2 regions of the Bacillus sp. KNSH39 genome follow, and region 2 is predicted to be linked to the other one. Evidence: riboswitches for the same ligand, from Rfam matches in the RefSeq annotation. Region 2 holds a riboswitch; the other holds the start of a gene.
The links. Region 2 has a riboswitch for cyclic di-AMP ahead of ACUL40_RS23600 (SipW-dependent-type signal peptide-containing protein). Riboswitches for the same ligand answer to the same signal wherever they lie in the genome.
Positions count from the first base shown of each region.

Region 1: another riboswitch for cyclic di-AMP. It lies ahead of ACUL40_RS01265 (APC family permease); the one in region 2 lies ahead of ACUL40_RS23600 (SipW-dependent-type signal peptide-containing protein).

Region 1 covers NZ_JBQXYO010000001.1:246,659-253,051, forward strand. Annotated here, with positions in the region: gene ACUL40_RS01240 (Nramp family divalent metal transporter) at 1-445, opposite strand, end outside; gene trhO (oxygen-dependent tRNA uridine(34) hydroxylase TrhO) at 924-1,883, shown strand; gene ACUL40_RS01250 (hypothetical protein) at 2,083-3,558, opposite strand; gene panE (2-dehydropantoate 2-reductase) at 3,734-4,678, shown strand; gene ACUL40_RS01260 (hypothetical protein) at 4,742-4,870, opposite strand; cyclic di-AMP (ydaO/yuaA leader) riboswitch at 5,011-5,156, shown strand; gene ACUL40_RS01265 (APC family permease) at 5,301-6,393, shown strand, end outside.
Region 2 covers NZ_JBQXYO010000001.1:4,616,936-4,623,328, reverse strand. Annotated here, with positions in the region: gene kdpDN (KdpD-like non-kinase potassium sensor) at 1-699, opposite strand, end outside; gene kdpC (K(+)-transporting ATPase subunit C) at 756-1,337, opposite strand; gene kdpB (potassium-transporting ATPase subunit KdpB) at 1,354-3,444, opposite strand; gene kdpA (potassium-transporting ATPase subunit KdpA) at 3,458-5,125, opposite strand; gene kdpF (K(+)-transporting ATPase subunit F) at 5,145-5,222, opposite strand; gene ACUL40_RS23600 (SipW-dependent-type signal peptide-containing protein) at 5,222-5,326, opposite strand; cyclic di-AMP (ydaO/yuaA leader) riboswitch at 5,423-5,568, opposite strand; gene ACUL40_RS23595 (hypothetical protein) at 5,829-6,062, opposite strand; gene ACUL40_RS23590 (hypothetical protein) at 6,076-6,393, opposite strand, start outside.

The sequences.
Region 1 (6,393 bases), 4.4 Mb from region 2:
CGGCAGGTAGCATCGGGATTCCAAATAGTAAGTAAAGCCCCAATGCAGCTCCAATAAATTCCGCTAAATCTGTAGCCATAATAACTAGTTCACCTTGTATCCATAAACCAATAGACACAGGCTTTGGAAAGTTTTCACGAGCTATTTCGGGTAAATTGTTTCCTGTAGCAATTCCTAATTTAGCTGATAAAGTTTGGATTAATACAGCCATTAAGTTAGAGGCGAGTATAACCCATAATAGTAAATATCCATATTGTGAACCAGCTGCGATATTTGTAGCAAAGTTGCCAGGATCAATATAAGCAACGGACGCTATAAAAGCGGGTCCTAAAAATGGTAACAGTCTTTTCCAGCCTTTTGTTTCTCCACTTAAAGCTAAGTGAGCTGATTGTACGGTTGTACTTTCAGAAGGGAGATGTTCATCTTTTGTTATATCTTTATTCATAGTAGTTTTCCCCTTTAAAATGTTAACTTGATGAAATTATTGTATTTATTCTTACTCATTATTTCAATACATTTAGATATGTTATATGATAATTTCATTTGAACACGAAAGTTTCCTTAATGCAAATTATATGCCTTTATGCAATGGATGGTGTGATAACGTAAAATAAATTGGGAGTTTATGGTGTGATGACGTGGGGAAACATAATAAATTAAAGGGTCAATTTTGAAATTTATGTGAACATAAAGCCGATAATCCAGCATATTAATTGATGGAATTGCATTTGTATGATATATAATATATTGGGATTACAACATAACCATAGTGTTTTGATGTGTAATCTTGTTTTTTATTTTTGTTAACTGATAGAAAATAGTATAAAGAAAAGAAAATGGGATTCATTTTCTTATTATATATGTTTTGATATGAACGTTAACTTATACATGATTTTAAAAATTAGATAGGTGGTAGAAATACATTGGCAACTACAAAACCATACAGAGTATTACTATATTACATGTACACAACAATTGAAAACCCAGAAGAATTCGCGGCAGAGCATTTAGCATTTTGTAATTCACTTGAATTAAAAGGAAGAATTCTTGTAGCGAAAGAAGGTATTAACGGAACTTGTTCTGGAACTGTAGAACAAACAGAGAAATACATGGAAGCAATGAACAATGATCCACGTTTTGACGGTATCGTATTTAAAATAGATGAAGCTGATGGTCATGCATTCAAGAAAATGCACGTGCGTCCTCGTCCAGAGTTAGTTACACTTCGTCTAGAAGATGACATTAACCCACACGAAATAACTGGGAAGTATTTAGAGCCAAAAGATTTTTATGAAGCAATGAAACAAGAAGATACAGTTATCATTGATGCACGAAATGATTATGAGTTTGATTTAGGTCACTTCAAAGGTGCGATTAAACCTGATATCGAATCATTCCGTGAATTACCAGATTGGATTCGTGAAAATAAAGAAGTACTTGAAGGTAAAAAGATTTTAACTTATTGTACAGGCGGAATTCGTTGTGAGAAGTTTTCTGGTTGGTTAGTTCGTGAAGGCTATGAAGATGTAAGTCAGCTTCACGGCGGAATTGTAACGTACGGAAAAGACCCAGAGGTACAAGGTGAGCTTTGGGATGGACAATGTTACGTGTTCGATGAGCGTATTGCTGTACCAGTAAACCAAAAAGAACATGTTATCGTTGGTAAAGACCACTTTACAGGTGAACCTTGTGAGCGCTATGTAAACTGTTCAAATCCAGAATGTAATAAGAAAATTTTATGTTCTGAAGAAAACGAAGCGAAATATTTACGTGCATGTTCTCATGAATGTCGTGTAAGTCCACGTAACCGCTACGTAATACAACATGAATTAACGGAAGAGCAAGTAGCTGCTGCATTAGAGCAAATCGAAGCAGGGAAGTAAACTGAATTCGTATAATAAAAGGGGTACTCCAAGTTTTATTTTGGAGCACCCTTTTTTATTATCCGGTCCTGTCATTTGTCGGTAAGTCGATATATTAAAAAAATCGCTGATATATTTCGAGTTGCGCCGATATAATCGGAAAATCGCTCATAAAAATTTCACTTAATGCAGCGCGCCAAGAATTTGAAAATAACCTTTTTTAATTTTTATCTTCTTTCTCTTTAACGGCAGAAAGTACAGTTTGTTTTACCCAAGCTTTTCTTCGTTTATGCTGTAGACCCCATTGGTATAAACTTTGGGCTCCTAAAATAAGTGAAATGACAATGCCGCTAATCGCAATTAATAGAGCGAAAAATTCAAGAGGTGACGATATTTTGTTTGAATCGGTGTTTCTTAAAAGGTCAATCATAGTAAACCCTAACATTTGGCCCACTACAGAGTAGAGCGTTAAAATTAATAATAAGAGGCTATCTTTTTTAGAGGCGACATTTTCTTGATATTTAAACAAACTATCAAGATTTTGTTTCGCGTTCGAGTATAGAACCTCAATATTAAAAAGTTTTCTTAAACGAAAGAAAATATCTTCACTTTGTGATTGGGATACTAATTCTAAAGAAAAATAATTAGCAGTGAACGAATTGATCGAATAAATTAATTTCTCTATTTCATTAGTATCTTGTTCAATGTTTAGCTCAGCATAGGCGTTAGCCATTTTTAATAAAACAATTTTATGGAATAGGTTTAATAATAAAGCGTAATAAAATTCTCCGTACATTTGACTAGCAAGTTTAGCGATTTTACGTTCTCCTTCATTTGTTACACATGTAAAAATATGTTCTTCCATTATGAAATAACGATTTGGAGCCCATCTCTGGTAAGCGTGTTTTTTTAAATAGTCATGAATGTAAGGAAGGTTATTTGCGCTCACATATGGCTTACCATCACTTGTTAATCCGGAAAGACTAGAAGTACGATAAACATCCGCTTCATTAAGCTCCATACCTTCTTTTAGTGACAATAAAGTTTGGACGTACATTCTTTGGTCTTCGAAGAAAGGGAAGGTTTGAAAGTATGAACTTCTTAATCTCTTCTTTTCAAAGAAATCAGTTACACCATGAAATAAATAACCAAAAATGAATTTTTCAACTTGGGAATACTTTTTTCCGTTACATTCAATACAAATAGTCTCATTTGTATCATTTTTAGTTTCAAGTACACGGAAGCGAGCAGCGAATTCGATTGCTTCAGATAAAGTCATGTTTGGAGCAGTGTTTACTTCTGTTCGAATTGTTAAGAAGCCAAGTTCATAAGGACAAAGTGTGACATCAATAGAGTGTATCTTGAATGGAATTGAAATAAGGTTTGTTGTTAAATGTCCAGTTAAGTTAAGGTCCTTTGAATAACGTTGCAAGCCCTTTTGATGCTCTGAGTGAGGAAAGAGAATTTTATTTGTAAATGAAAGATAGTATGCTTCCATATTTTGATGTGAAACTTTAAACTCCCCATAATATGTATTTTCATCATCGAGATGATCGAGCCGAAAAGGACGAAAATCGTTTTTTTGTAAGAAAGGGAACATCTCTTGTTCATATCCAGCTTTAAACGAAAACGGGAATATAAATTGAAATATAGCTGTTGCTACACCTTTTTCCTCAATTGATTGTATTGCCTCCATCTACATTGTGTCCTTTCCATATATGCTATAGAAACAACATGCCCAAATTTATTTGAAAATAACCACTCTTTTATACTCAATTGAGAGTGAAAATTCAGCTTATTTAGCAGGGAACATGTATAATGTTATGTATACTAAAAGTTATAAAATTGTATTTTGAAAAGGGGGATGCTGTATGCGGATTTTAGTATTAGGCGCTGGTGGAGTCGGAGGATTTTTTGGTGGCAGATTAGTCGAGAAGGGAGAAGATGTCACGTTTCTTGTTCGTAGTAAACGGAAAAAACAATTAGAGGAAAGAGGACTTGTAATCCGAAGTGTTAACGGGGATTTTTCCTTCCGACCGAAATTAATAACGAAAGAAGAGCGAACTTCTCCATTTGATGTTATTTTATTTTCAACAAAAGCGTATCACTTAAACGAGGCAATTCAAGATTTGAAGCCGTTTGTTGGCGAAAATACTGTAATCATTCCATTGTTAAATGGTATCGCTCATTTATCGCTATTACAAAAAGAATTCGGCGAAGAAAAAGTAATTGGCGGTTTATGCTTTATCGAGACGACGTTAAACGATCAAGGAGAAATTGTACAAACCAGCGCTGCCAACAGACTTGTGTTTGGAGAAATTAAGTCTCAAAATTCAGAGAGAGTAAAGCATATTTCTAAAGCATTTTCAGGTACGAAATCTAGTTTTGTTTTAAGTGAAAATATTACGCAAGATATGTGGCATAAATATTTATTTATTACTGTAATGTCAGGTGTGACAACGTTAATGCGTGCACCAATTGGACCAATCCGTGAAAGTGAAGGCGGCCGTGATTTTATCCGTAATGTGTTTGAGGAATCTGTACAAATCATGAGAGTATTAGGAGCTCCAGTAAAGGCTAATATTGCCCAGGAACATATGAAAACGATTGATAAAATTTCGTATGATATGAAGTCATCAATGCAACGTGATATGGAAAAGGGTTCGTTTATTGAAGGGAAGCACTTGCAAGGATATTTACTGGATGTAGCAGAGCAATTTTCTATAGCGGCACCATTATTAGGCACTATATATCAAAATTTAAAGGTGTATGAAGAGATGACCTTTAACAGATCTGTAATAGAATTAGATGTATGAAAAAATAAAAAAGATAGCAATATATAAGTGTATTGCTATCTTTTTTATTTTTTGTATGACAAATTATTTATTTCTTTTCGTTCTATCTGTCAAATTTATTTCCTGTTCACGTTTACCATATAACTGATTAATTTCATTTGCTACTGCATCTAAATATGAATCGGAAAAAATAGGCTTCTTTTCTTTAGACATATGGGTCTCCTTTGCGGATTTTTTAGTATTCATTATGTATATTTCTCAGTGGATTATGCGCAATCATTTTAATTTTTTTCTTATTAAAAATTTTTGTTTACTTTTTGAAAATAAAGGAGTATTATAATCCACAGTTTCAATTTTCTAAATCGCTGAAACCGCATGGTACGGGGGACCCGTTTTTACGGATTAGTACATAATCCGATGGGGTGAATCCTTGAAAAGGTAGGGCTACTCATAGGCCCGAATCCGACAGCTAACCTCGTAAGCGTTATATTGAGAAGGAAGGTGGAGCTTGTGCGACAAAAAAAATAATGTCTACAAGTCTATTTCGCTATGGCTTGTAGACATTTTTTGTTTTCTGAGGAAATCGTTTACTGGCTGTAACAAGCAGTAAAGTTCGTACAAAATTATTGGAGAGTGGACAGCATTGGTTTCATCTATTAAAAGATTTTTAATTGGAAGACCGTTAAAATCAACGGAGCTTGGAGAACAGAAGCTTAATAAAACGAAAGCTTTAGCTATTTTATCTTCTGACGCATTGTCATCAGTTGCTTACGGTCCAGAGCAAATTTTAATTGCTTTAGCAGGTGTTGGAGCGATCGCTTATTGGTATTCCATTCCGATCGCTGTTGGGGTATTAGTATTATTGACAGCCCTTATTTTATCTTATCGTCAAATTATTTTTGCTTATCCGCATGGCGGGGGAGCGTATGTTGTATCAAAAGAAAATTTAGGGATGAATCCAGGCTTAATTGCTGGAGGATCTTTATTAGTTGACTATATTTTAACTGTTGCGGTAAGTGTGTCCGCTGGTACAGATGCAATTACGTCTGCATTTCCTAGCTTACATGCACACAACGTAATTATTGCGGTTATATTTGTTATATTAATTACGATCTTAAATTTAAGAGGAGTAACGGAATCAGCTTCCGTTTTAGCATATCCTGTTTATTTATTCGTTTTAGCATTATTTATATTAATTGGTGTAGGCATATATAATATTTTAACTGGTCATGTTTCACCCACTTTACATGCGCCGATTGGTACACCAGTTGCAGGGATTAGTTTATTTTTATTACTAAGAGCATTTGCATCAGGTAGTTCTGCTTTAACAGGTGTTGAAGCAATTTCAAATGCAATTCCGAACTTTAAAGATCCTGCGCCAAACAATGCTGCAAAAACATTGCTTGCAATGGGTGCATTACTTGCTGTGTTATTTTCAGGAATTGTGTTTTTAGCCTATTATTACGGAGTGACTCCGAGTAAAGAAGTAACAGTTGTTTCTCAAATTGCTGAACAAACATTTGGACGTAATTTCATGTACTATTTCATACAAGGTACAACAGCTTTAATATTAATTCTTGCTGCTAATACAGGTTATTCTGCATTTCCTTTATTAGCGGTTAACCTGGCAAAAGATAAATTCATACCGAGAATGTTTACGATTAGAGGAGACCGTCTAGGTTACTCAAACGGTATTATTATACTTGGAGTTGCTTCGATTATTTTAATTGTAGCTT
Region 2 (6,393 bases):
TTCACGAAGCGATAATTCCCTAAGTGCTCCTAAATTATTAAGCGTAAAGAAATTTTGTAAGCTTTGCTGAATTTTTTCTTCTTTATATATCTTTCCGTCTATTAACCTCTTCCGAAGTACTTCCGGTGTTGCATCAACGAGCTGAATTTCATTTGCTTTTTGTAAAATAAAATCTGGAATTCGTTCTCTTACTTTTACATTCGTAATTTGAGCTACAATATCATGAACACTTTCTAAATGTTGAATATTAAAAGCTGATAATACCGATATACCAGCCTCTAACAATTCCTGCACATCCATATAACGTTTCTTATGTTTAGAACCAGGAACATTACTATGCGCAAGTTCATCCACTACGACTACTTGAGGCGCGCGTTTTTTTATTCCTTCCACATCAAGCTCATAAAATACCTTTCCTTTATACTGTATTTCTTTCAAAGGAACTTTTTCTAAATCAGCAATTGCTTCTTCCGTCTCTTTTCTTCCATGCGTTTCAATTAAACCAATTACAATATCAATTCCATCTTTTTTCATTTCCCTTGCATCAAAGAGCATTTTATAACTTTTTCCTACGCCTGGAGCTGCTCCTACATATAACTTTAACTTTCCGCGATTTTGCTGACGAATATATTCTAAATATTCCTCTGGCGTTCGCCTTTGAAACTTCGGTTCATAATCATCTGCATACAAAATAAACACTACCTTTCATTCGAAACAACGCTACCTCAATCCGTTAGATTGAGGTAGCACTGTTACTATTTCATTAATTCCTGTAATGCCAAATTTAGCTTTAAGACGTTTACGCGGGTCTCTCCAAATAAACCAAGCGCAGCACCTTCTGTTTGATTTTTAATCAATTGATTAAGTTTTTCTTTCGGAATATTCGTTAATTTCGATATGCGATCCACCTGCACAGAAGCTGCCTTCGGACTAATATCAGGATCAAGCCCTGAACCTGAATTTGTCACTAAATCAATCGGTACTTCTGTAACTGGAACGCTCGGATTTTGTTTCTTCCACTCTTCAATACTTTTCTCTACTCGTTTCTCTAAATCTGGATTAGATGGTGCATAGTTATTTGAACCAGATGCTTCAGCCTTATATTCAATACTAGAAACACGCCCTTGAAAATAACGTGGATCCGTGAAGTTTTGCCCGATTAATTTAGAACCAATCACTTCATTTTTATCATTATATATTAGACTTCCATCCGCATTATCCTTCATCACGGCTTGTGCAATACCAGTAACAATAAGCGGGTATACAAGTCCGCACAACACTAGAAATGTAAAAGTAATACGGATAATTGGTGATAGTATACTTTGTTTCTTCTCCATCTTTTTCCCCTCTTCCTTATATGAACAAGCCGACAATTATATCAATTACTTTAATTCCAATGAACGGAACGATAACTCCGCCAAGCCCATAAATAAGTAAGTTTCGGCTAAGCAATGCATTAGAACTCATCGGTTTATATGCAATACCTTTCATCGCTAACGGAATGAGTAATGGAATAATAACAGCGTTAAATATTAATGCTGATAAAATCGCTGACAGTGGTGATGTTAATTTCATAATGTTCAATGCCTCCATTTGCGGAATCGCAAGTGTAAACATTGCTGGAATGATTGCAAAATATTTTGCTATATCATTCGCAATACTAAACGTCGTTAAAGCACCTCGCGTCATTAACAATTGCTTACCGATTCCTACAACCTCAATAATTTTCGTTGGATTCGAGTCTAGATCAATCATGTTTGCCGCTTCTTTCGCTGCTGTCGTACCACTGTTCATCGCTAATCCAACGTCCGCCTGTGCTAATGCTGGAGCATCATTTGTACCATCACCTGTCATCGCTACAAGTTTCCCTTTATCTTGCTCTGCTTTAATGACAGCAATTTTATCTTCCGGTTTACACTCGGCAACGAATTCATCTACTCCAGCTTCTTTTGCAATGGTTGCTGCTGTTAACGGATTATCACCTGTACACATAACCGTTTTAATCCCCATTTGGCGTAACTGTTCAAAACGCTCACGCATACCCGGTTTTACTGTATCCTTTAAATAAATTAAACCGTAAATACGATTATCTACTGCAACTACAAGTGGTGTTCCGCCCTCTTTTGAAATTAAGTCTGCTTTTTGATTTACATCTTTCGGAATTGTTCCGCCTTGTGACTCAACCCATTCAATAACGGCACCTACAGCACCTTTTCTCACTTTCGTTCCGTCTTGTAAATCAACACCACTCATTCTCGTTTCTGCTTTAAACGGAACAAACTCACCTTGTTCTGCAAGTTCTCTATTATATGATATAGATTTTCCCTGCACATACTCGATAACAGATCGACCTTCTGGTGTTTCATCTAAAACAGAACTAATAGCGGCCCACTTTCCAACTTGCTCAATCGTTTCATTTCCTACAGGCAATAATGTATGAGCCATTCGGTTCCCAAAAGTAATTGTACCTGTTTTATCTAAAATAATTGTATTAATATCGCCCGCAGCTTCTACTGCTTTCCCTGACATCGCTAGCACGTTAAATTTTGTCACCCGATCCATCCCCGCAATACCAATAGCTGATAGCAAACCACCAATTGTCGTTGGAATTAAACATACTAACAACGCTACAAGTACAGCAGTATCAATTTGAAAACCTAAATAATTTGTAAAAATCGGCAACGTCACAACGACGATTAAGAAAATAAGAGTTAAGCTCGTTAATACTGTATTTAAAGCAATCTCATTCGGCGTTTTTTGACGAGCAGCTCCTTCTACTAAAGAAATCATTTTATCGATAAATGATTCACCAGGATTACTCGTAATGACAATTGTAATTTCATCACTTACGACCATCGTTCCACCTGTTACGGAACAAAAATCACCGCCTGCTTCTTTTATAACAGGAGCTGATTCACCTGTAATTGCAGATTCATCTACAGATGCTAATCCTTTGATTACTTCGCCATCACTTGGAATCATTTCTCCTTGTTTTACGATAACAACGTCACCTTTTCTAAGATCAGTTGCTGAAACTTGGACAATGTCTCCATTTTCTTTTACTACATTTGCAAACACATCTTTCTTCGACTGCTTTAAAGAATCGGCTTGCGCTTTACCACGACCTTCTGCTAATGCTTCTGCAAAATTCGCAAATAAAACTGTAAATAATAGAATGAGAGAAACTGTTATATTAAACCATCCTGGTATACTACTAGAACTGCTTGGAAGAAAAGATAAAATGAACGTAATGATAAATCCAATTTCCACAACGAACATAATCGGATTCTTTATCATGACTTTCGGATTCAATTTCGCAACGGATTGCTTCATCGCATGTGTTACGATATCACGATCCATCGTTTTCGCTTGTCTAACTTCATCTTCTACAGCATGTATTTGTGACTCATTTAATTGTTTTTCTTTTACTACTACCGGTCTCATCATTTACCCTCCATTACTTCAATGTAAGAAATTCTGCAATTGGACCGAGTACTAACATCGGGAAGAATGTTAATGCACCGACAATTACAATTGTTCCGATGAAGATGCCACCAAATAAACTATTATCTGTACGGAACGTTCCGACTGTTTCTGGCACTACCGTTTTTTCTTTCAATGAAGCTGCCACAGCTAGCATCGTAATTAAACTGAAGTAACGTCCTAAAAACATAACTAAACCAGTCGTAATATTCCAAAACGGTGTATTATCTCCTAATCCTTCAAATCCAGATCCGTTATTCGCAGCTGACGATGTATATTCATATACCACTTGCGTCAAACCGTGGAAACCGGAATGAGAAATAGCATCCGTCCCTAAATTTGTTGAAAGAGCTAATGCCGAAAATCCTAAAATGAGCAATGGATGAAATAAAATCGTGACCGCGATTAATTTCATTTCCTTACCTTCAATCTTTTTACCTAAAAACTCTGGTGTCCGTCCAACCATTAACCCAGATATAAACACCGCGATAATTGCATACATAATAATGTTTACAAAACCTGCTCCAACGCCGCCATACACAGTATTTAACATCATATTTACAAGCGGAACTAAACCGCCAATTGGTGTTAACGTATCATGCATCGTATTAACAGCGCCTGTTTCAGCAGCTGTCGTTACCGTTGCGTATAGTGAAGAAAATACTGTTCCAAATCGTACTTCTTTCCCTTCTGTACTTCCTTGTACATGTTCGATACCCATTCCATTTAATGCCGGGTTCCCGTTTAGTTCAGATGTCGTAATCGTTATAAACCCTAGTAAAAATACCATAAATAGTGACACGAAAAGGATGCGGCCTTGTTTTTTATTTCCGACCATTCGTCCGTACGTAAATGGAAGTGCTGTTGGTAATAACATCATAAGCATCATTTGCAAAATATTACTCATTTGTCCTGGATTTTCGAAAGGATGCGTAGAATTTGCTCCGAAAAATCCACCGCCGTTATTTCCAAGTTCCTTAATGGAAACGAATGATGCAACAGGTCCACGTAAAATACTTTGCTTTGCACCTTCAATCGTTTGTGCTGTAACCGCCCCATCTAACGTTTGTGGTACGCCAAGTGCGACAAAAACTAGTGCCGCAATAAATGCAATAGGAAGAAACACTCTCGTTAACGCTCTCGTAAAATCAACGAAAAAGTTACCAAGTTCTTTTCCAGCAAGTCCTCTTATAAAAGCCATAACGAGCGCTAATGTCGTTGCTGGTGCCGCAAACATTAAAAATGTAATCCCGATTAATTGTGATAAATAGGATAAACCATTTTCACCGCTATAATGCTGTAAATTTGTATCAGCCATAAAACTAATCGCTGTATTAAAAGCGAGCGTAGGCTCCATCCCTTCAATATGTGCTGGATTTAGCGGCAGCACACCTTGTAATCTGAAAATGAAGTATACGACAACGATCATAAATCCATTTAATAAAACTAATGATAATGCGTACTGTTTCCACGTTTGATTGTATGCTTTTACACCCGTAATTTTAAAAATAAGTTTTTCAAAAGGCCCGAATACTTTATCTAACGTTTTGCTACCTTGAAAAGCTTTTTCTAAATAAATCCCCGTTGGCTTTGCTACTAAAATAAACAAGAGCATTGTAATAATGACTGCAACCCAAATCATAATGAATGATTCCCCCTAATTAAAACTTCTCTGGATTTAATAATGCATACACTAAATACACTGTAATTGCTGCGACAATAACCGATAAGACAATCATCATGATTGCTTTCCTTCTTTCACAACTTTATCTGACCAACTTGCAAGACTTGCCATCGATGCAACTAATAAAATAAAAATCCCGACCATTACAACATCTAACATAACTATCCCTCTCTTTTTGTTAAAATTTACCATTTAAATATTAAAAAAGAACACTGAGCTCTACTCAGTGTTCAAAAAATGAACAACAAAAAGTAAACCTCCTCTCTAAACGCTTACGAGGTTAGCTGTCGGATTCGGGCCTAAAGAGTAGCCCTACTTTCAAAACTGAAAGATTCACCCCAAGTGACGATGCACAAAATTGGTTCCCCCGCTCCATTTCTGGAACTCAGCGATTTTAGGTTTTTTTGGAAATTTTATGAATGATTTATGAGAGTAAATATACTCCTCTATATTTCACTTGTAAAGGGGTAAATTACTGAAAATAATAATATTTACATTCATTTAAACGCTTACATTGAAGATTATTACTGTTATTTCATCTATTTTCTTTATTTCTCTTTTCTTTTCTTAAAAATGACCTTTTAAATATGAAATAAAAAAAGCGAATGACATGAAGTGCATAGCTTGTTGCACTCAGCATTCGCTCTTTTTTATTCAACCTTTATTCTCCTCGTAAAAATGCACGTAAATTTCTCCCGCGAATATAAACTTGTGTCAATTCTGCATGTAGCTGCTCATACTCGGTAATATCTACCTCTAAATACAAAGCATCTTTTGATGGTAATATAATATACGGCCCTGGAAAAAGGGGATCGATCTGAACCAATTCTTGAACTCGCTCTACCGATACTGCCCAACGATTTGCTATATCTCCAAGTAATAGTACCTTCATCATTTCTTCCCCCGCCCTATTCAAAAAATAAAAAAGAAATATTATCACAATTTGTAAACACGACAAACTTAGCTCCAATTGTTTCATAGAGCCTCGCTGGATATCGTTTATTCCTTGTAACAACAGTAATAGGTGCTTGAAAAGAAAAACGAATGTGTTCTGTGAAGAAACTAACGATTGGAAGCTCATCCCCTAGTAAAATGACCTTCTTAATACACTCACAAATACTAGTAAAATCCTGCTCCTTACTACAACTATAAGTCCAATCAAACCCACAATTCCTAACTTCAGCCGCTACCTCTTCATTTGCTGTAAAAATAACTAACTCATGTTG